Regions from separate parts of the Ensifer sp. ENS02 genome, predicted to be linked through region 1. Evidence: riboswitches for the same ligand, from Rfam matches in the RefSeq annotation. Region 1 holds a riboswitch; each other region holds the start of a gene.
The links. Region 1 has a riboswitch for thiamine pyrophosphate ahead of thiO (glycine oxidase ThiO). Riboswitches for the same ligand answer to the same signal wherever they lie in the genome.
Positions count from the first base shown of each region.

Region 2: another riboswitch for thiamine pyrophosphate. It lies ahead of thiC (phosphomethylpyrimidine synthase ThiC); the one in region 1 lies ahead of thiO (glycine oxidase ThiO).
Region 3: another riboswitch for thiamine pyrophosphate. It lies ahead of thiB (thiamine ABC transporter substrate binding subunit); the one in region 1 lies ahead of thiO (glycine oxidase ThiO).

Region 1 is NZ_JACVAO010000004.1:438,594-446,352, forward strand. It holds gene IB262_RS11625 (amidohydrolase family protein) at 1-338, shown strand, start outside; gene IB262_RS11630 (thiamine phosphate synthase) at 373-978, opposite strand; gene IB262_RS11635 (thiazole synthase) at 975-1,748, opposite strand; gene thiS (sulfur carrier protein ThiS) at 1,752-1,949, opposite strand; gene thiO (glycine oxidase ThiO) at 1,946-2,917, opposite strand; TPP riboswitch at 3,079-3,199, opposite strand; gene bioB (biotin synthase BioB) at 3,624-4,640, shown strand; gene IB262_RS11655 (8-amino-7-oxononanoate synthase) at 4,637-5,782, shown strand; gene bioD (dethiobiotin synthase) at 5,779-6,417, shown strand; gene IB262_RS11665 (adenosylmethionine--8-amino-7-oxononanoate transaminase) at 6,414-7,682, shown strand; gene IB262_RS11670 (beta-ketoacyl-ACP synthase III) at 7,679-7,759, shown strand, end outside.
Region 2 is NZ_JACVAO010000012.1:119,005-126,763, reverse strand. It holds gene IB262_RS24835 (glutathione S-transferase family protein) at 1-14, opposite strand, end outside; gene IB262_RS24830 (YafY family protein) at 107-826, shown strand; gene IB262_RS24825 (dicarboxylate/amino acid:cation symporter) at 906-2,231, opposite strand; gene IB262_RS24820 (ATP-binding protein) at 2,475-4,328, shown strand; gene IB262_RS24815 (sigma-54 dependent transcriptional regulator) at 4,332-5,696, shown strand; TPP riboswitch at 5,794-5,922, shown strand; gene thiC (phosphomethylpyrimidine synthase ThiC) at 6,013-7,759, shown strand, end outside.
Region 3 is NZ_JACVAO010000007.1:236,322-244,080, forward strand. It holds gene IB262_RS16870 (multidrug effflux MFS transporter) at 1-999, opposite strand, end outside; gene IB262_RS16875 (MarR family transcriptional regulator) at 996-1,499, opposite strand; gene IB262_RS16880 (ABC-F family ATP-binding cassette domain-containing protein) at 1,659-3,485, opposite strand; gene IB262_RS16885 (thiamine diphosphokinase) at 3,489-4,139, opposite strand; gene IB262_RS16890 (GNAT family N-acetyltransferase) at 4,224-4,709, opposite strand; TPP riboswitch at 4,845-4,963, shown strand; gene thiB (thiamine ABC transporter substrate binding subunit) at 5,015-6,043, shown strand; gene thiP (thiamine/thiamine pyrophosphate ABC transporter permease ThiP) at 6,051-7,676, shown strand; gene thiQ (thiamine ABC transporter ATP-binding protein) at 7,673-7,759, shown strand, end outside.

The sequences.
Region 1 (7,759 bases):
AGCTCGTCACCGACAACACGCCCGGGCTGCACGAAAAAATCCGCGCGCTGCTCGACAAATGGCTGCGGGACTACGATCCCGATGCGCGCCATCTGATGTTCGGCACCGACTGGTCGATGATGGCGCTGGAGAAGGACTACAACGCCTACGTCCCGCGGATCGCCCAGCAACTGAAGGAGGCCAATGTCAGCGAGGAGGACCAGCAGAACATCTTCTGGAAGAACGCCTCCCGTTACCTCGGCCTCGACCGGCCGGGGCCGACCCGCCAGCGGCTCGCCACCTATTGTCGCAAGCGTGGCCTGGACGCCTCCTGGCTCTCGCAGCTGGAGATCGCCTGACCGCGGAGACTGCTACCCGCGGTCCGGCACGTGCCTATCGCCACGGTGCGGTTCTGGCGATCCATTCGCGCGTCCGGCCTTCCGGGTCGGCGTTGCGGGTGATGTCGGTAACGACGGCGGCGATGTCGGCGCCGTGCTCGAAGACGCCGGCGATCCGCTCGACGTTGAGGCCGCCGATGGCGACCAGCGGCAGCAACCCGACACGGTTCCGCCAGGCGGCAAGGCGCGGCAGTCCCTGCGGCGCCCACTTCATAGCCTTGAGAATGGTCGGGTAAACCGGTCCGAGCGCGACATAGTCGGGCTTGGCAGCAAGTGCTGTCTCCAGTTCCGTCTCGTCATGGGTGCTGAGTCCGAGCTTCAGGCCGGCGGCGCGGATTGCAGTAAGGTCGGCCTCCGCCAGGTCCTCCTGGCCGAGATGGACGAAGTCGCAGCCTTCCGCGATCGCCAGTTGCCAGTAGTCGTTGACGATGAGCTGGCAGCCCTGCTCGTCGCAAACGGCCTTGGCCGCGCGGATCTCGCGGCGGATCTCCGCTTCCGTACGATCCTTGACGCGTAGCTGCACCAGCTTGACGCCGAGCGGCACCAGCCGCTCGATCCAATCCGCGCTGTCGACGATGAGATAGAAGGGGTCAAGTTTCACGCAAACACCGCCTTTCCGATGACGGGGGTGGAAGGGACGGCAAAATCGCGCGGTTCGAGCATGCCCGCCTCGAAGGCCTGCCGGCCGGCATCGATCGCGCCCGCGAACGCAGCGGCCATCAGCGCGGGCTTGGCGGCGCCGGCTACAGCGGTGTTGAGCAGGACGGCATCGAAGCCGAACTCCATCACCGTCGTTGCGTGCGAGGGCCGGCCGATGCCGGCATCGACGATCAGCGGCACATCGGGAAAGTTGGCCCGCATTGCCCTGAGCGCCTGGATGTTCTGCGGCCCCATGGCGCTGCCGATCGGCGCGCACCAGGGCATCAGCACCTTGCAGCCGGCTTCCACGAGCCGTTCGGCAACCACGAGATCATCCGTGGTGTAGGGAAAGACTTCGAACCCTTCGGCCGAGAGGATGCGCGCCGCCTCGACCAGCCCGAAGACATCGGGCTGCAGCGTATCGTGGTGGCCGATCACTTCGAGTTTCAGCCAGTTGGTGCCGAAGACCTCGCGCGCCATCTTGGCCGTCAGCACCGCCTCTGACACCGAGTGGCAGCCGGCGGTGTTCGGCAGCACGTGCACGCCGAGCGCCCGGATCAGTTCGAAGAAGGCGCCGCCCTGGCGGCCTCCGGCGGTTTCGCGCCGGAGCGAGACCGTGACGATCTCAGTGCCTGACGATCGCACCGCATCTTCCAGAACGGCGGGGGAGGGGTAGCGGGCGGTGCCGAGCAGCAACCGTGAGCGCAGGTCCTGTCCATAAAGCGTCAGCATGTCTCAGCCTCCTTTCATCGGCGAGAGAATTTCGATCCGGTCCCTGTCGCTGAGCGCATGACCCGAACGGTCGGCCCGGTGCACCAGTTCGCCGTTGACGGCGGTGGCGAGCCAGTCGCCTTCGAAATCAAGGGCGGCCAGAAGCTCGGCGAGGGTGGTGACGGCGAGGTCGTGATCCTCGCCATTGACGGTCAGTCTCATGCGGCATCTCCCTTCAGGTCCTGCGCAAGCGCGAGGTCGGCTGCTTCCGCCGCCAGGGCCGGCGAAAGCAGGAAGCCATGGCGGTAAAGCCCGTTGATCGTGATGGTCTGCCCGGTGCGCAGGGCGCGCGGCAGGTTGTTGGCGAAGGCGGGGCGGACGCCGGCGCCGGTTTCGACGAGGCGCGCTTCGCCGAAGGCCGGATGCAGCGCATAGGCGGCGTTCAGCAGTTCCATGAGGGAGCGGGCGGTGATCGGTCCGCCGTCATCCGTCTCGATCATCGTCGCCCCGCACATGAAGAGGCCGCCGCCGCGCGGCACGATGTAGAGCGGGATGCGGGGATGAATGAGCCTGACCGGCCGCGACAGCTCCACGTCGCTTGTCTGCAGGTAGAGCATTTCACCGCGCACGCCCCGCAGGCCCGGCGTTTCGCCGATGCGTGCCGCGCCGGCGCAGTCGGCGACGAGATCGTGGTGGCCATCGTCGCTCGTCTCATCGAGGAAGGTGACGCCGTGATCGACAAGCTTCTGCCGCAACCGGCTCAGCGCCCGGCGCGGGTCGAGATGCGCCTCACCGGGAAAAAACAGCGCCTCGCGGAAACGTCCGGCAAGCGCCGGTTCCAGCCGTTCGATCGCGGCGGCGTCGAGCCATTCGAAGCCGGAGGTGCGTGAGGCAAAGCGCTTGAGTTCGCCCGCATCCCGTGGCGGGGCGACGACAAGCGTGCCGTTTCGGGAAACCTCGCCTGGCAGGGCGTCGTCCCACCAGTCAATGGCGCTGATGCCCTTCGTCAGCACCACCTCTTCGGCGCTTTCGCGTTCGCACCAGGGTGCCAGCATGCCGCCGGCAAACCAGGAGGCCGCGCCGGCAAAGCCTGGTTTTTGCTCGACAACCGTCACCGCGACACCGCGGGCGCTAAGTTCATGCGCCAGACAGAGCCCTGCGACGCCGGCACCTTTGACGAGGATCCGCATGGCTCAGTGTTCCCGCGAGGCGTGGGCGGGCCGTCGTGAGGGAAGCGGGATGGTGTTGGCGGTGTGCATGCCGAGGCTCCGATTGTGGAGACCCAGTTCACGAGCGAAGGAAGGGCAAGGACGCCTTGCCGTTGAATGGTCGCGTGAAGGCGACGTTTGCGGCAGCGATGTCTGCACCGTCCCTACGCCAGTATGAACTGGATCAGGTTCAACGGGTCACTGCGCCGCGCAAATCGCATAGCAGAATCTCAGCCCCTTAGCGGGACACCCCTGGTGAATGCTCCAAGCTGACCGTTCGGGGCGGTTTTTGTCAAGAGCCAGCATTCGTGTGCGATGTGATCTCATCTGCCGAAAAAAGTATCTATAATTTTTCGACGAGAAAGCGGAAGCGTTGGCGGCGTGCTGAAGGGAGGAGTGTCAGGCGGGCAGAGCGGGTCGAAAAATACCGGAGAAGCCCGGGCTCGTCCTCGTTTCTCGGGTGCGTTACGCCCGATTTCGGAAATGGGAGATGCGACCGATTGATTGGTGATTGTTGCCCCGTCTCGGCGGTTTCCAGATTCACTCACGGTCAAAATACAACCAGAAGGGTATTTGCTAACACAAACTCTCCACCTGGGTGCTTGCGAACTTTGCTCGTCGACAAAATTATAGATAATATCAGATTCTATCTATTTCGCGTTTGCGATGACCTGGAGGACGAGCCGAAATGCTGGACGGAACCCTATCAACTGGCGCTAATTTTACCCCGGGCGACGCGGGCGAATCCCGCTGGACCCAAGCGGAAGCTGAAAAAATCTATAATTTGCCGTTCAACGATTTGCTCTACCGCGCACACACGGTCCATCGTGCGCAGTTCGATCCCAACACCATCCAGATGAGCAGGCTGCTCTCGATCAAGACCGGAGGCTGCGCCGAGGATTGCGGCTATTGCAGCCAGTCCGCCCACTATCCGACCGGGCTCAAGGCATCGAAGCTGATGGAGGTCGAGCGTGTGCTTGCCGAGGCGCGACAGGCGCGCGACGGCGGTGCGACGCGCTATTGCATGGGGGCCGCCTGGCGCAGCCCGAAGGGCCGCGACATGGACGCGATCGTCGCCATGATCGGCGGTGTGCGGGCGCTTGGCATGGAAACCTGCATGACGCTCGGGATGCTGACGCCGGACCAGTCCGCACGGCTCGCCGAGGCCGGGCTCGACTACTACAACCACAATGTCGATACCTCCGAACGCTTCTACGGCGAGATCATCACCACCCGCAGCTTTGCCGACCGGCTGGAGACGCTCGCGAATGTCCGCGACGCCGGCATCAAGGTCTGCGCCGGTGGCATTCTCGGCATGGGCGAAACCGCCGACGACCGGATCTCCATGCTGGTGACGCTCGCCAATCTGCCGGTGCCGCCCGAAAGCGTGCCGATCAACATGCTGATCCCGATCCCGGGCTCGAAGCTGGCCGATGCAGCGCCCGTCGATCCGATCGATTTCGTCCGCACCATCGCGCTTGCCCGCATCCTGATGCCGCTATCGCATGTCCGGCTTTCAGCCGGCCGGACCGACATGAGCGACGAGACGCAGGCGCTCTGTTTCTTCGCCGGCGCCAATTCGATCTTTGTCGGCGAAACCCTGCTGACCGCCGACAATCCCGGCGAGGACCATGATGCGGCGCTCTTCCGACGCCTGGGGTTGAAGCCGATGGCTCCGGCGGCAAGGCAGGATGCGGCCGAATGACCCTGGGTCTGTTTGCGCGCTATGAGAAGACGCTGGAGGGCCTTGATCGCAAGGGCCGCCGGCGCGCACTTGCCCCCGCTGGCGGCCTGGATTTTACCTCGAACGACTACCTGGCGCTCGCCGCTTCGACGCGGCTGAAGGCGGCGATAACGGGTGCCATCGCGCGCGGCGTGCCGGTCGGCTCCGGCGGCTCACGGCTGTTGCGCGGCAATCACGAAGAACACGAGGCACTTGAGGCGGAAGCGGCCACCTTCTTCGGCGCGGAACGAATGCTCTTCTTCGGCAGCGGCTACGCCGCCAATGCTGCCCTGTTTTCGACGCTGCCGCAGCGCGACGACCTCATCGTCCACGATGCCCTGATCCATGCGAGCGCCCATGAAGGCATCGCTGCGAGCAAGGCCGATGCGGTTGCGGCAGCGCACAACGATATCGACGCCTTTGCCGATGCCATCGGCCAATGGCGCCGCGCCGGCGGCACAGGGCGCCCGTGGATTGCCGTCGAAAGCCTCTATTCGATGGATGGCGATCGGGCGCCGCTCGCCGACCTCTTAGCGCTTGCCGCGCAGCATGACGGCTTTCTCGTCATCGACGAGGCGCACGCGACCGGCGTCTTCGGGCCGGAAGGTCGCGGTCTCGCCGCTGAGCTGGAGGACCGGGAGAACGTCGTCATGCTGCATACTTGCGGCAAGGCGCTCGGTGTTTCCGGCGCACTGGTCGGAGCAAGCGCCGTGCTTTGCGATTATCTCGTCAACCGCGCCCGCAATTTCATCTATTCGACCGCGCCCTCGCCACTCATCGCGGCCGCGGTGCGTGAAGCGCTCGCCGCCCTCGTCGACGAGCCGGAACGCCGCGCCGCATTCGACGGCCTCAGGTCCTTCGCCAACCGGGCGCTCGCCGAGGTGCTCGGCATCGAAGGCAGCGGCTCGCAGATCCTGCCCATCCCGATCGGTGATAACGGCCGAGCGGTCCGCATCGCCGCCCGTATGCGCGCCGAGGGTTACGATGTCAGGGCAATTCGCCCGCCGACGGTGCCGGAAGGCACCGCGCGTCTTCGGATCGACATCACCCTCAACGTCGACCGGGCCGCAATCGTGCAGATGCTGCAGCAGTTGAAGATCGCGATCGCGAAGGAGCGGCCATGAAAACCCGTATCGTGGTCACCGGTACCGATACCGGCATCGGCAAGACCATCTTTTCCGCAGCCCTTACCGATGCGCTCGACGGTTGCTACTGGAAGCCTGTGCAGTCAGGGCTCGACGAAGAAACCGACAGCGAGACCGTCGCCCGGCTCGGCCGGTTGTCGTGTGACCGCGTCCTGCCCGAAGCCTACAGGCTCGCAATACCGGCATCGCCGCACCTGTCAGCACGGATCGACGGCGTCACCATCGACCCGGAGCATCTTTCCCCGCAAGCGGTGGAACGACCGCTGGTGATCGAAGGCGCAGGCGGGCTTCTGGTGCCGCTGACGGAGCACACGGTCTTTGCCGATGTCTTCGCGCGCTGGCAGATCCCGGTGGTTGTCTGCGCTCGCACCGGGCTCGGCACGATCAACCACACCCTCTTGTCGCTCGAAGCGTTGCGCCGCCGCGCCATTCCCGTTCTCGGCGTCGCCTTCATCGGCGACGCGCAGGAGGATAGCGAAGCGATCATCGCGCGCCTTGGCGGGGTGCGCCGGCTCGGGCGGCTGCCGCGGCTCGACCCGCTGACGCCCGACAGCCTGCGCCACGCCTTCGCCGAGAATTTCAACATCGCCGATTTTCGAGGGATGCCGGCATGAAAAGCTCCACCGTCTGGTATCCCTTCACCCAGCATGCCCTCGAACCGGCGATGCGCCGCATCGTCGGCACCGAGGGTGCCTATCTCGTCGACGAAGATGGCACGTCGATCCTCGATGCGATTTCGTCCTGGTGGGTTATCACCCACGGCCACCGTCACCCCACGATCATGGAGGCGATCCGCAGGGCTACGGAGACCTACGACCAGATCATCTTCGCCGAATATACTCACGCACCGGCGGAAGACCTGGCGCGCGGGCTGATCGAGATCGCACCGCCCGGGCTCGCCCATGTGTTTTATTCCGATAGCGGTTCGACTGCGGTCGAGGTCGCGCTGAAGATGGCGCTCGGCTTCTTCCACAACAGCGGCCAGCCGCGGAGCCGGATCTGTGTGCTGGAGCATGGCTATCACGGCGACACGATCGGCACGATGTCGGCCGGCGAAAGAGGCGTCTTCAATGCCGCTTACGCGCCGCTGCTCTTCGCCGTCGATCGCCTGCCCTTTCCGGAGCCGGCCCGGGAGCAGGCAACGCTCGACGCCTTCGAACAGGCTTGCGCTTCCGGCGAGGTTGCCGCCCTGTTGATCGAGCCCCTGCTGCTTGGCGCCGGTGGCATGAAGACCTATCCGGCTTCCGTGCTGTCCGAGCTGAAACGCATTGCCGAACGGCATGGCAGCCTGCTGATCGCCGACGAGGTGATGACCGGTTGGGGGCGGACGGGCTGCCTGTTTGCCTGCGAGCAGGCCGGGATCGCGCCCGATATTCTCTGCACCTCGAAGGGGCTGACTGGAGGCGCGCTTCCTCTGGCCGCGACGCTTTGCACCTCGGAGATCTTCGAGGCGCATCTTTCGGTCGACCGACGCAAGACCTTCTTCCATTCGAGTTCCTACACGGCCAACCCGATCGCCTGTGCCGCGGCACTTGCCAATCTCGCCGTCTGGAGACAGGAGCCGGTGGGCGCGCGTATCGAAACCTTGGTCGCGCGCCAGCGTCGACATCTGGCGCGCTTCGCCGATGATCCTCGCTTCGTCGACGTTCGCCAAATCGGCACCATTACAGCCCTCGACCTCACGGTGCCGTCCGGCGGCTATCTCGCCGAGGTCGGCCCGCAGCTCAGGGCGTTTTTCCGCAAGCGTGGTTTGCTGATCCGTCCGCTCGGCAACGTCATCTACCTGATGCCGCCCTATTGCGTCACCGATGCCGATCTCGGGCGGGCCTATGACGCGATCGACGAGGCGGCGTCGCTCTTCGGGACAGGGCAGCTATGAGGCTCGTTCGCTCATCCCGGATCGTCGGTTTCGGTCATGCGGTGCCGGAGCGGCGTGTCGCCAACGGCGAAATCGAG
Region 2 (7,759 bases), on a different contig from region 1:
AAGAGTGTCAGCATAGTCTGGATCCTCGGTTGCGTTTGGCGATGCGGATCTTATACAGTCGGCCAACTGCCAGTTTTCGTCAGTAGGGTTCGTCTATCTTTCAGCCATGGCCCGTAGTGATCGTCTGTTCCGCCTGCTCCAGGCGCTGCGCACACTCCCCTCCCCGGTAACGGCGGCCCGCCTTGCCGAGGAAACCGGCGTGTCGTTGCGCTCGCTCTATCGGGACATCGACAGCCTGCGCGCCGCCGGCGCCGTCATCGATGGCGAGCGCGGCTTCGGCTACCGGCTGACGGAGGATATCGCCTTGCCGCCGCAAACCTTTACCCGCCTGGAGATCGAGGCGCTGGTGCTCGGCCTTGCCGAGGTGCAGCACATGGGCGAGCCGGATCTTGCCGCGGCGGCACGCGCCGTCCTTTCCAAGATAACGGCGACACTGCCCGATCGGTTGCAACGCCAGGCGCTTCATGCAGTCTCGCAGGTCTATCGCTTCGACAGGAGAGGGCCGCCAACCGTCGATGTCTCCCTGCTGCGCGAAGCCTCCTGGCAGGAACGCGCCGTCATCATCGGCTATGTGGATGCCTTGGGGCAGCGGACCGACCGGCAGGTTTTGCCGCTTGCCATCGTCTATCTGGAACGGGTTCTGGTGCTTCTCGCCTGGTGCTGCCTTCGAGAAGGTTACCGCAAGTTCCGCGTCGACCGCATCGTCGATATCAGCACGACGGAGGAGAGCTTCCGTCCGCGTCGGGTGCCGATGCTCCGGGAGTTCATCGGCTTCTTGAACGCTGGCGCGCCGGACACATCGAAGATGACGCTGAGCGGCCAATAGCCGCAAACGACGACGCGGCCCGTGTTGCCACGGACCGCGTTCGGACTGCTTTTTTGCAGTCATGCCTTGGGAGGCAAACTCATTCCGCCGGCTGCAAGGCCGGCTGCGGCAGCGCCTCCGGCGCACGGCCGCCAAGGACCGCGGCCATCTGCGCTTCATCCAGTTCGCCTTCCCACTTCGCAACGACGATCGTGGCGACCGCATTGCCGACGAAGTTGGTGAGCGCGCGGCATTCCGACATGAAGCGGTCGATGCCGAGGATCAGCGCCATGCCGGCGACCGGCACCGCCGGGACGACCGAAAGCGTCGCAGCCAGCGTGATGAAACCGGCGCCGGTGATGCCGGCAGCACCCTTGGAGCTCAACATCGCGACGAGAAGCAGCAGCACCTGATCGCCGAGCGACAGCGGGATATCCATCGCCTGGGCGATGAAGAGCGCGGCCAGCGTCATGTAGATGTTGGTGCCGTCGAGGTTGAAGGAATAGCCGGTCGGGATGACCAGACCAACGACCGAGCGCTTGCAGCCGGCCTTTTCCATCTTGCTCATCAGACCCGGAAGAGCGGCTTCCGACGAGGACGTGCCGAGCACCAGGAGCAGTTCTTCCTTGATGTAACGGATCAGCGCAACGATCGAGAAGCCATTGTAGCGGGCGACCGCGCCAAGAACGACGAACACGAAGAGGAAGGACGTGATGTAGAAGGTGCCGATCAGCATCGCCAGGTTGGCGATCGAGCCGACGCCGTATTTGCCGATGGTAAACGCCATCGCGCCAAAGGCGCCGATCGGGGCGGCCTTCATCAGGATGCCGACGAGCTTGAAGACCGGCAGCGTCAGCGCGTGCAGGAAGTCGACGACGGGCTCTGCCTTCTTGCCGACCATGGCAAGCGACAGACCGAAGAGCACGGAGATGAACAACACCTGCAGGATGTCGCCATCGGCAAAGGCGCCGACGAGCGTCGTCGGGATGATGCCCATCAGGAAGCCGGTGATCGTCTGCTCATGCGCCTTTTCGGCATAGGTGGTCACCGCCTTGACGTCGAGCGAGGCCGGATCGATGTGCATGCCGGCGCCCGGCTGGACGACATTGGCGACGATCAGGCCGATGATCAGCGCGAGCGTCGAGAAGGTCAGGAAATAGATCATCGCCTTGCCGGCGACGCGGCCGACCTTGGCAAGATCGGTCATGCCGGCGATGCCGGTCGCGACTGTCAGGAAGATGACCGGCGCGATGATCATCTTGACGAGACGGATGAAGGCGTCGCCGAGCGGCTTCAGCTCGGTGCCGAGCGACGGATAGAAATGGCCGAGCAGGATGCCTGCGGCGATCGCCACCAGAACCTGGACATAGAGATGGCGATAGAAAGGTGTCTTGCCGCGCGGTTCCGCGGATTGTTCGATAATCATGAGATCCTCCACTGGACCCAGTCCGGCGTCATGCCGGGCCTCCCGGGTCAATTTTCGATGCGCGACAGCGCGGGCTGTCATGAGGATGTCATTTGCAACGGTCGTGCCAGTTGGCCGCGGCAGGAACCAAGCCTTTGAATTGATGAGGATGTTTTGTGCAGGCGGCTCGGTGCGCACAAAGAGTTGAGCGGATTTCCGCACAAGCCATCTGGAAGACTGAGCGAAAAAATGCACAATTGGGCCATGTTCAACGCCCTGTCCGCCCCCCTCAATCTGGCAGATCTCGACCAGTCGATGCGCCGCACCTGGCTGGTCTTTGCCGGCCTTGCCGTCGCGCTGCTTGTCGCCGCGCTCCTGCTTGCCGGCGAGTACGGCCGAAGCCAGGCGCTCGAAACTGTCGATGCCCAAAGCCGGATCGATGCCAATCTGAAGGCCTCGCTGCTGCGCGCCGTACTCGAACGCCAACGCTCGACGCCGCTGGTGCTGGCCGACGATGTCGAGGTGATGGCAGCCCTTTCGACCCGCGGCACAGAGGCGCTGCAACGGCTGAACGAGAAGCTGCAGGCGCTGGCGACCAACACGGACGCCGCTGTCATCTACGTGATCGGCCCCGATGGCGTCGCCGTCGCTGCCAGCAACTGGCGCGAGCCGACGAGTTTCGTTGGCAACGACTATGCCTTCCGCGAATATTTCCGCATGGCGATGCGCGACGGCAAGGCCGAGCATTTCGCCATGGGCAACGTCAGCAAGCGGCCGGGCCTCTACATTTCGCGTCGGGTCCAGGGTCCTGACGGCCCGATCGGCGTCGTCGTCGCCAAGCTCGAATTCGACGATGTGGAAGCCGAATGGCTCGCCTCCGGCAAGCCGGTCTACGTCACCGACCGGCGCGGCATCGTGCTGATCACCAGCTTCCCCTCCTGGCGCTTCATGACGACCAGAACAATTCCACGCGACCGCGTCGCCGCCATCCGCGACAGCCTGCAATTTGGCGATGCCTCGCTGCTGCCGCTGCCCTTCCGCGACATCGAGCCGACCAGCGATGGCTCCAGCGAGTTGCGCGCACTGTTGCCGGGCGAAAGCGAACGTCGGTTCCTCCGGGTCGAAACCATGGTTCCGACCACCAGCTGGCGGCTGGAGCAGCTAGCACCGCTCGATGGCGCGATCTCGGCGGCAACCCGCGAGGCCCGGCTGATTGCCCTGGCCCTCCTCGCACCGCTGCTCGCTTTTACCGCGGTCCTCCTGCGCCGCCGCCAGACGCTGGCACTGGTGTCTGCGCGCGATCGCGCCGCGCGCGACGAGCTGGAGACCCGCGTGGCGGAGCGCACACATGACCTCAGCCTTGCCCGCGATCATCTCGAAACGGAGATCGCCGACCACCGGCGTACCGGCGAGAAGCTGCAGGCGGTGCAGCAGGAACTGGTTCAGGCGAACCGGCTGGCGATCCTTGGCCAGGTGGCGGCCGGCGTCGCCCACGAGATCAACCAGCCGGTCGCGACCATCCGCGCCTATGCCGACAACGCCCGCACCTTCCTCGAACGCGGCCAGCAGCAGACCGCGGTCGAGAACCTTGTCAGCATCGCCGAACTGACCGATCGGGTCGGCACCATCACCGACGAACTCAGAAGCTTCGCTCGCAAGGGCCGCTTCGTCGCCGAGCCGACGCCCATGCGCGACGTGATCGAGGGGGCGATGATGCTGCTGCGCAGCCGCTTTGCCGGCCGCATGGATGCGATCGTCATCGACCTGCCGGAAAATGGCCTCAGCGTCCTCGGCAGCCACATCCGGCTCGAGCAGGTGCTGATCAACCTTTTGCAAAATGCCCTGGAAGCGCTCGGCACGCGCAGCGACGCCGAGATCCGCGTGCGCTGCAAGGACAGCCCCTCCGGGACGGTTTTGCTCGTCGTTGCCGATAACGGCCCAGGCATTCCCCTGCACATCCACGAGGATCTGTTCACGCCGTTCAACACCTCGAAGGATGAAGGGCTCGGCCTCGGCCTTGCCATCTCCAAGGAGATCGTCGCCGACTATGGCGGCGATATCACCGTCGAAACCAGCGACAGGGGCACCGTCTTCACGGTTCGCCTGAAGAGGGCCTGAGCGATGCAGCCGACCGTCTATCTCGTCGACGACGACAACCATCTGCGCAAGGCGATGACGCAGACGCTGGAACTCGCCGGCCTCGCCGTTACCCCTTTTGCCAGCGCTGCCGAAGCGTTGAAGACGCTGGATGCGAATTTCGACGGAGTCGTCGTCAGCGATATCCGCATGCCGGGCATCGACGGCCTCGCCTTCTTCCGCCGCATCGAAGCTTTCGACGCGGATCTGCCGGTGATCCTGGTGACCGGCCATGGCGACATCCCGATGGCAGTGCAGGCGCTGCAGGATGGCGTCTACGACTTCATCCCCAAACCCTTTGCCGCCGACCGGCTGGTGCAGAGCGTGCATCGCGCGCTGGAAAAACGCCGGCTCGTGATGGAAAACCGCGCGCTGAAACGGGCCGCCGAGACGGCCGGCGACAGCCTGCCGCTGATCGGCCAGACGCCGGTCATGGAACGTTTGCGCCAGACGATCCGGCACATTGCCGATACCGATGTCGACGTGCTCGTCGCCGGCGAGACGGGCAGCGGCAAGGAGGTGGTGGCGACGCTGCTCCACAATTGGAGCCGACGCCGCAACGGCAACTTCGTGGCGCTGAATTGCGGGGCGCTGCCCGAAACGGTGATCGAAAGCGAACTCTTCGGCCACGAACAGGGCGCCTTCACCGGCGCCTTGAAGAAGCGCATCGGCCGGATCGAGCATGCGAGCGGCGGCACGCTGTTCCTCGACGAGATCGAGGCGATGCCACCGGCGACTCAAGTGAAGATGCTGCGCGTTCTGGAAGCGCGCGAAATCACGCCGCTTGGCACCAACCAGGTTCGTCCGGTCGATATCCGCGTCATCGCGGCTGCCAAAATCGATCTTGGCGACCCGGCGCAGCGCGGCGATTTCCGGGAAGACCTCTACTTTAGATTGAATGTCGTAACGCTGTCGATCCCACCGCTGCGCGAACGCCGAGACGATATCCCGCTGCTCTTCTCGCACTTCCTGACCCGGGCGGCCGAGCGCTTCAAGCGCGACGCGCCTGTGGTCACATCGGCCGTGCAGAGACATCTGATGACGCATGCCTGGCCAGGCAATGTGCGCGAGCTCTCGCACTTTGCAGAACGCGTGGCGCTTGGTGTCGAAGGTCCGCTGGGACAGCCGATTGCGCCCGCCGAACAGCCTGGATTTGCGCTCCCGGAACGGCTCGAACGCTACGAGGCGGAGATCCTGAAAGAGGTGTTGCGGGCTCAGCGCGGCGACGTCAAGGCGACGATCGAGGCGCTCGGCATTCCGCGCAAGACATTCTACGACAAGCTCCAGCGCCACGGCATCAACCGTGCCGATTACGCCGAGCGGGCCGCACCGGAAAAGGCCGGCCGCTAGCGTCAAACCCGAATCCGTCACCACACGCAATAGGTGCATCTTTGTCGGCAGGCGAATTCACGCTTGACGACCCGGGCCGATCGATGGCTATGATCTAGGCATTCACCAGGGGGGTCCCGCAAGGGGCTGAGATTCTGCTGGATGGCCGGCTTGCCGGCTGTGGCGCAGTGACCCGTTGAACCTGATCCAGTTCATACTGGCGTAGGGACGGTGCAGATATCGAAGCCAGGATTCCGTGCGTCCAGCATCTGGCGGAGCGTCTTTCATCTTTCCGGCATCAGAACTGGGTCTCCAATTGCAAACTTGGAGCCTCGTCATGAATATTGCCACCAAACCCGCAGCCCTCACGGTCACGCAAGGACCGCTTCCCGCCTCCCGCAAGATCCACAAGCCGGGCGTGCTTCATCCGGATATCCGCGTGCCGATGCGCGAGATTGCGCTCCACCCGACGTCGGGCGAGCAACCGGTTACGGTCTATGATTCCTCCGGCGCCTACACCGCCGACGACGCCGAGATCCGCATCGAGGACGGCCTGCCGCGGCTGCGCCGCAACTGGATCGTCGACCGCGGCGATGTGGAAACCTATGAGGGACGCGTGGTCCGCCCCGAGGACAACGGCTTTGTGAGCGGCGACAGGCTGACACCGACCTTCCCGTTCCAGCATGCGCCGCTGAAGGCCACGGGCGGCCGCGCAGTGACCCAGCTTGCCTATGCCCGCGCCGGCATCATCACGCCGGAAATGGAGTTCGTGGCGATCCGCGAAAATCTCGGCCGCGACGCGGCGCGTGCGAAAGTCCGCGACGGCGAAAGCTTCGGCGCCCACATCCCCGATCACGTGACACCCGAATTCGTGCGCCAGGAAATTGCCAGCGGCCGCGCGATCCTGCCTGCCAACATCAACCATCCGGAATCCGAGCCGATGATCATCGGCCGTAATTTTCTGGTGAAGATCAATGCCAATATCGGCAACTCCGCCGTCACCTCGTCGATGGCGGAAGAGGTCGAAAAGATGGTCTGGGCGACGCGCTGGGGCGCCGACACCGTCATGGACCTTTCGACCGGCCGCAACATCCACAACATCCGCGAATGGATCATCCGCAACTCACCGGTTCCGATCGGCACCGTGCCGCTTTACCAGGCGCTGGAAAAGGTCAACGGCATTGCCGAGGACCTCACCTGGGAAGTCTATCGCGACACGCTGATCGAGCAGGCTGAACAGGGCGTCGACTATTTCACCATCCATGCCGGCGTCCGGCTGCACTACATCCCGCTCACCGTCGATCGCGTCACCGGCATCGTTTCGCGCGGCGGCTCGATCATGGCCAAGTGGTGTCTGCATCACCATCGCGAGAGCTTCCTTTACGAGCATTTCGAGGAAATCTGCGACATCTGCCGCGCCTATGACGTCTCCTTCTCGCTCGGCGACGGCCTGCGCCCCGGCTCGATCGCCGATGCCAACGACGCGGCACAATTCGCCGAACTCGAAACGCTCGGCGAGCTCACCAAGATCGCCTGGGCCAAGGATTGTCAGGTGATGATCGAAGGCCCCGGCCACGTGCCGATGCACAAGATCAAGGAGAACATGGACAAGCAACTCGCCGTCTGCGGCGAGGCGCCGTTCTACACACTCGGACCGCTGACGACGGACATTGCGCCCGGCTACGACCACATCACGTCGGGCATCGGCGCGGCGATGATCGGCTGGTTCGGCACCGCCATGCTCTGCTACGTCACGCCGAAGGAGCATCTCGGTCTTCCCGATCGCAACGACGTCAAGGTCGGCGTCATCACCTACAAGATCGCCGCCCATGCCGCCGATCTCGCCAAGGGCCATCCGGCCGCCCAGGTGCGCGACGACGCGCTATCGCGCGCGCGCTTCGAATTCCGCTGGGAGGACCAGTTCAACCTCTCGCTCGACCCGGAGACGGCCCGTAACTTCCACGACGAGACACTGCCGAAGGAAGCGCACAAGGTCGCGCATTTCTGCTCCATGTGCGGCCCGAAATTCTGCTCGATGCGGATCTCGCACGACATCCGCGCAGAAGCGCAGAAGGAAGGCCTGG
Region 3 (7,759 bases), on a different contig from region 1:
CGGCGCCATCGCCGCCGTCATCATATAGGGCATGACGAAGGCGATGCCGAAGGCATAAATCCCGATCGGCAGCATGACCGAGAGGAAGCTCGGCGGCAGCATGTGCATGGTGTAGGCAAGCGCTAGGCTGGCCGCACCGATGAAGACGAGGCCGGCCGGCACCAGCGCCTGCGGCGTGAAACGCCGCATCAGCAGCCGCACCACCACGGTTCCCGAAAAGAAAAGGCCCGACTGCATCAGCATGCCGACGCCGAACTCGGTCGGTGTCAGCCCCACCGCATTGATCAGTACGAAGGGCAGCATGGTCGCCCAGGCATAAAGTGCGCCCACCGCTCCGCCGATCACAAGTGTCGAGGAAACGAAGCGGCTGTCGCTCACCAACCGCCGATAGGCCGCAAGGATGGGCTTCAGGTGGCCCTTGGCCGGATCCGGGGTCGCGGTCTCGGCCATGAAAAACTGCACGGTGAGACAGGCCATGGCGGCAAAGCCGACCATCAGGAAGAAGATCGACTGCCACCCGAAGAGACCGAGCGCCAGGCCGCCAAGCGTCGGGGACACGGCGGGTCCGAGGGCCAGCATCATGCCGATCATGTTCATGATGCGTGCGGCTTCAGTCCCGGTGAACTGGTCGCGCACGATCGCCCGCGCCACGGTCATCCCGACGGAGGCGCCGATGCCCTGCACCAGGCGGCCGGCCAAAAGCACCGCGACGGAAGGCGCAAAGGCCGCCATCAGGCTGCCGACGAGGTAGATCGCCATGAAGATCAGCGTCGCGCGGCGGCGACCGATGACATCGGAAAGCGTGCCAGACACCAGCTGGGCAAAGGCGAAGCCGGCGAAATAGAGCGACAGCGTCATCTTGATCGCCGCTTCGCTGGAGGAGAAGGCGCGCACCAGTTCAGGCATCGCCGGCGTATAGAGCGCCATGGAAACGGGGCCGAGCGCCACCAGGAAGGCACCGATGATGCTTGTGCGCCGCTCGCTCATGCGACGCGTCATGGCGCGGCTCCGACCCGGACTTCGGCCTTCTCCGCTGTCTCCTTACCGGCAAGGCACGGATCGAGCTGACGCAAATTGTCACGCAGGATGCGCAGGTTGGAACAGAGAAGCGCGCGCGCTTCCGAGTCCAGCCCTTCCGTATAGGCATCCATCATTTCGCGAAGACCGGTCATCAGCTCGTTGAACAACGGACCGGCCTTTTCGGTGATGACGACATTCTTGGCGCGGCGATCCGCCGGATCGGGAACGCGGGCGACGAGCCCGTTCGCCTCCAGCCTGTCGAGATAGGCCGACAGCGTCATCGGCTCAATGCCCATGCGTGTGGCGATTTCGGCCTGTTTGATGCCCTCGGTGAGCGCCACCTGGATCAACGTGCGCGCCTCGCCAGGCGTGATGCCCAGATCCATGGCATTGACCTTGCGGTCGAAGGCCCCGCGCAAGAGGCGCGAGACATCGGTCAGAAGCATTCCAATGGTTTCGGATTCTAGCTTGAAGGGCATCATGATCGTTCACAGGTGATATAATAAGTTTTACTTATCATACCCTGTGAAAACGTTCAACGCGGAAGGCCATCTTTCCCTTGCCAGTTTAACGGTAAAACTTGCAAGGATTCAACGTATTACCTTCGCAATCCCGCGCGGGACCGTCGTTGTTGTGTCTCAGCCCTCAAGCTCCTCGCGCAGCATTTCGAGCTCCAGCCATTCCTCTTCCATGCGAGCGAGGTCGGCACGCAGCTTTTCCAGCTCCTGCGCCAGCTTCGCAAAAGCATTTGGATCTTTTGTGAAAAGATTGGGGTCCGCCATCTTTTCTTCGCGCTTGGCAGCCTCGGCTTCCGCCTTGGCAATCTCTTTCGGCAGGTTTTCGAGCGCGAATTTCTGCTTGTAGGAAAGCTTACCCTTGGCAGCCTTCGGCGCTTCGGCGACAGGGGCCGCCGCCTCGGCCTTGGCCTTTTCCGCCTTCTCGGCCTTGCGCTTCTCCTCGATCGCGCCCTTGCGCTGCGCCATCATGTCGGAATAGCCGCCGGCATACTCGATCCAGCGTCCATCCGGCGCCTCCGGATTGGCCGGCGCAATCGTCGAGGTGACGGTGCGGTCGAGGAAGTCGCGATCGTGGCTGACGAGGATCACCGTTCCGGCAAAACCGGCGACGATCTCCTGCAGGAGGTCGAGCGTCTCGATGTCGAGGTCGTTGGTCGGCTCGTCGAGGATCAGAAGGTTGGTTGCGCGCGCGAGGATGCGCGCCAGCATCAGCCTTGCGCGCTCGCCGCCCGAAAGCTCGCGGATCGGGGTGCGCGCCTGCTCCGGCTGGAACAGGAAGTCCTTCATGTAGCCGGTGACGTGGCGCTGCTCGCCATTGACCAGCAGGTTGTCGCCGCGCCCGTCGGTCAGGTAGTGCGCCAGCGTTTCGTCGAGATTGAGGTCTTCGCGCTTCTGGTCAAGCGTCGCGATTTCGAGATTGGTGCCGAGCTTGACCGTGCCCGTATCCGGTTCGATCTGCCCGGTCAGGATCTTCAGGAGCGTCGTCTTGCCGGCGCCGTTCGGGCCGACCAGACCGATGCGGTCGCCGCGGTGCACGCGGATCGAGAACGGCGCGACGATGGTACGCTCGCCATAGGCCTTGGTGACCTTCTCCGCCTCGATCACCAGCTTGCCCGATTCCTTGGCGTCGGCGGCCGTCGCCTGTACCGTTCCCTGCGGCCCCTTTTGGCCGCGATAGGTCGCCCGCATGGTCTGCAGCTCACCGAGGCGGCGCATGTTGCGCTTACGTCGTGCGGTCACGCCGTAGCGCAGCCAATGTTCCTCGCGCTCGATCGCCTTGCCGAGCTTGTGCTGCTCCAGTTCCTCGGCCTCCAGCACCTCGTCACGCCAGGCCTCGAAATGGGCAAAGCCGCGGTCGAGCCGCCGCGACTGGCCACGGTCGAGCCAGACGGTCGCGGTCGAGACCTTTTCCAGGAAGCGCCGGTCGTGCGAGATCAGAACGAGCGCCGAACGGCTGCGGATCAGTTCGTCTTCCAGCCATTCGATCGTCGGCAGGTCGAGATGGTTGGTCGGCTCGTCGAGCAGCAGGATATCCGGCTCCGGCGCCATGACACGGGCAAGCGCCGCGCGACGCGCTTCGCCGCCCGAAAGGCGCTTCGGGTCTTCCTCGCCGGTCAACCCCAGGTGCTGCAGCAGATAGGCGACGCGATAGGGATCGTCACTCGGGCCGAGTCCTGCCTCGGCATAGGCCTGCACGGTGTCGTAGCCGTCGAAATCCGGCGCCTGGTGCAGATAGCGGATGGTCGCGGAGGGATGGCGGAAGATTTCGCCCGACTGCGCCTCGGCCAGACCCGCGGCAATCTTCATCAGCGTCGACTTGCCCGAGCCGTTGCGGCCGACAAGACAGATGCGGTCGCCCGGTTCGACTTGAAAATTGGCGCCGGCTAGCAGCGGCGCGCCACCGAAGGTGAGGAAGATGTCGTCGAGTTTCAGAATGGGAGGCGCCAAGGCTCAGGCTCCGGAAAGATCATAGGGGCGGGCGAGCACAATGGCGCGACCGCTCTGGAGAGTGAAGCGAAGGGGACCCTCCGCAACGTTGGAAACGGTTCGGGACGAGCCGAACGGCAAGGTGAAATCGTCGAGCGGATAGCGCGCATTGACGATCGAAAGACCGGTAAGCTCGGTCAACCCGAGCACCGAGAAGAGGCAGCCCTTCGGCAAATCAAGGTCGAGCGAGCCGGCCAGCAGCGGATAGGCCTCTTCCTCGCCCGAGGTCATCAACACGGAAAGGCCACGCTCGGCAAGGGCAACAGCATGCAGCAGGTGCATGAAGGCGTGATCACTGCGGGTGCCGCCGAGTGCGCCGGCGAAAATCAGGCGGTCGGCTCCACGCGACAGCGCCGCCTCGACCGCGATCTCCCCGTCCGTCGCGGCCTTCGCCGCCGGATAGGGCTCGCGCGGGACGGAGGCGTAGTCCGCAAGAAGGGCTTCCTCGGTCGAGTCGAAATCACCGACCCAGACATCCGGCACGATGCCGAGCAATCGGGCATGGCGCATGCCGCCGTCAGCCGCAATGAAGCGACTTGCGGCCAGCTGGTGAGCCAGCCGGTCGGTCAGCGAAAGGGCGCCGCCAAGCAGAATGGTGAAGGTCGATCGAGACATGGCAAAGCCCATAGCGCAAAGGACCGCCGAAGGAAAACGAAGAAAACCGTCGAACGAGCGGTTCTCGATATTTTGGTCAGACCATCAATGCCCCTCGGGCACCGGATCGGGGAAAAGCATGCCGGCATAAATGCCGGGGGTCGAATCCGGAATCTCGACGGCGCCGGCCACCCGCTCGTAGAACTTCGCCGGCCCGACGCCGCCGATAATCGCGTAGCCATAGCCGGCCTCGCGCATCGCCGTGAGGCTTGCAAGCAACAGTGCCTCACCGATCCCCTGCCCGCGCATGCTTTCGTCGACGCCGGTCGGACCGAAGAAGCCGAGTGCCGTTACGTCGTGGCAGGAAAAGCCGACGATCTTTTCGTCATGGACAGCGACGTGCATGCGCGTCGGGGTGGAGGAAAAGGCGGCTTCCGCCTCGCCCGCCCATCCGGCACCGAAAGTCCTTTCGATCCAGGAAACAACCAGGCGGCGCTCCGGCGCCATGGCGCGGCGAATGCTGACGCCAAGGCCAAGCTTCGACTGAGGTTCAGCCGGCAGGGCATAAAGTCGAACAAGCATATCGGGCATGACATTTCCTCCTCGCTGCCGTTGTGTAGCGCAGTTGGCGGCATACGCAAACACGCGCCATTGTACTGGCCAGGCGTCCCCTAGCTTCGCCGTAAACATCGCTTGCCATGGGACCGAGGCAGCGGTAAATCTCTTGCCGCTCTAACGGGGTGCCTCCCGACCGCATTGCGGCCGGAGGCTGAGAGGCGTCAAAACGCCAACCCGCGGAACCTGATCCGGCTCATACCGGCGGAGGGATTAGACGCGATCGGATCGATACGCCCTTTTCCCATGCAACAACGAACTTTGGGAGAGAGGTCCTCGCCATGTGCAATTCATCGCAACTTAAATTCTTTAGCCGGCTAGCCCTTGCGACGGCCGCGAGCCTTGTTTTCTCCGGCGCCGCGACCGCCGCCGACGAGACGCTGACGGTGTACACCTATGAGAGCTTCATCACCGAATGGGGCCCGGGCGCCAAGGTCGCAGAAGCCTTCGAGAAGACCTGCGAATGCAAGGTCAACTATGTCGGCGTGGCCGACGGCGTCGAGTTGCTCACCCGCCTGAAGCTCGAAGGCGAGGCTTCCAAGGCCGACATCGTGCTTGGCCTCGACACCAACCTCGTTGCGGAAGCCAAGGCAACGGGCTTCTTCGCGCCGCACGGCGTCGAGGCAACCGGCGTCACCGTTCCCGGCAACTTCTCCGACGACACGTTCCTGCCCTATGACTACGGCCACTTCGCCGTCGTCTACGACACCGAGACGCTGAAGACGCCGCCGAAGAGCCTGAAGGAGCTGGTAGAAGGCGACCCGTCGCAGAAGATCGTCATCGAGGATCCGCGTACGTCGACGCCGGGCCTCGGCCTCCTGCTCTGGGTCAAGGCCGTCTATGGCGATGAGGCGGGTGCCGCCTGGACGAAGCTGAAGGACCGCGTTCTGACCGTCACCCCCGGCTGGTCGGAAGCCTATGGCCTCTTCACCAAGGGCGAGGCGCCGATGGTGCTGTCCTACACCACGTCGCCGGCCTACCACATGGTCGCGGAAAACACCGAGCGCTATCAGGCCGCTGCCTTCTCCGAAGGGCACTACATCCAGATCGAAGTCGCCGGCATGACCAAGAACGCCAAGGAGCCGGAACTGGCAAAGCAGTTCCTCGCCTTCATGACCGGTCCGGACTTCCAGTCGATCATCCCGACGACGAACTGGATGATGCCGGTCGCAGCGACCAAGGAGCCGCTGCCGGACGCCTTCAATAAGCTGGTCAAGCCGGAAAACACCTTCCTCCTGCCCTCGGAAGACGTCGCCAAGAACCGCAAGGCCTGGATCGACGAATGGCTTGCCGCCATGAGCAAGAACTGAGGCCGGATTGTTCGCACTGCGCGAAAATCGTATGACAGTGGTCGCCGGGGCAGCCTGCCTCGGCGTCTTCGTCCTTTTCGTCGGTCTTGCGATCGTCGCCTTGCTGAGCCAGACGGGCGGCGCGAGCGACGATGCGCTGTTCGACGCCTACATCTGGCGCGTCACCCGCTTCACGCTGCTGCAGGCGACCCTCTCGACGTTGCTGTCCGTGCTCTTTGCCATCCCCGTCGCCCGGGCGCTAGCGCGACGACCGCAGTTCCCCGGCCGCATCTGGCTGCTGCGCTTGATGGCGCTGCCACTCGGACTGCCGGTTCTGGTTGGCGCACTCGGGCTGATCGAGATCTGGGGGCGGCAGGGTTTCCTCAATTCCGGCCTGCGCTGGCTCGGCCTCGCGCAGCCCGTCAGCATTTACGGCCTGTTCGGCATCCTGCTTGCCCACGTCTTCTTCAACATGCCGCTTGCAGCGCGCCTGTTCCTGGCCGGGCTCGAGCGCATCCCCGCCGAATACTGGCGCAGCGCCGCCAATCTCGGCATGCCGTCACGCGCACTCTTTCGCTTCATCGAATGGCCCGTGCTGCGCGGCCTCCTGCCGGGTGCCGCCGGGCTCGTCTTCATGCTCTGCGCCACCAGCTTCACCCTCGTGCTGACGCTCGGCGGCGGGCCTGCGGCCAGCACAATCGAAGTGGCGATCTACCAGGCGCTGCGTTTCGATTTCGATCCGCCGCGCGCGATCGCGCTGTCAGCCCTGCAGATCGCCATGACCGGCCTGCTGCTGCTCCTGCTTCGTCATCTGGCGACCGAGCCGGAAGAGGGCATGACCGGTGGCCGTACTGTGCGCCGTTTCGATGGCGCGTCAAGGATCGCGCGCCTGAGTGATGGCACCTGGATCACGCTTGCCTTTCTGTTTCTCGGCGCGCCGCTGGTCGCGGTTCTCATCTCCGGACTCGAAGCCGATCTGCTGAAGCTCGCCCGCGATCCGGCGGTGCACCGGGCGCTGCGGACGAGTGCGGCAATCGCGCTCGCCTCGGCACTCGCCTCCGTCACCATGGCAGCCGTGATGATCCGGGCGGCGGCAACCGCCACCGCGCCGCGTCACGCGACGTCGCTCTCCCGCGGCTTTGCCGGTGCCATCGGTGCCAGCACCTCGCTGATCCTCTTGGTGCCGCCGGTGGTGCTCGGCGCCGGATGGTTTCTGCTTTTGCGTCCCTTCGGTGACGTCGCGCGCTTTGCACCTGCCATCGTCGTTGCGATCAACGCGCTGATGGCGCTGCCCTTCGTCCACCGCATCCTCGCGCCGGCAATGGCGACCCATGCGGCACGGTCCGAACGGCTGACGGCAAGCCTTGGCATTCGTGGTTTTGATCGTCTGCGATGGATCGACTTTCCGGCGCTGCGCAAGCCGCTATTGATGGCCCTTTCCTTCGCCATGGCGCTGTCGCTCGGCGACCTCGGCGCCGTCGCTCTCTTCGGCAGCCAAGACATGGTGACGCTGCCGTGGCTGCTCTATAGCCGTATGGGCAGCTACCGCACCGCCGACGCCGCCGGTCTCGCCCTTTTCCTCGGGCTTCTCTGCCTGATATTCACCATCCTCGGCACGGCCAATGACAGCCGGCCGGAAGGACGCAAAGCATGATCGATCCCGTTCCCGCGATAGAGTTGCGCGATGTCGAGGTCCGTTTCGAAACGGCCAAGCTCACCTTCGATTGCACCATCGCC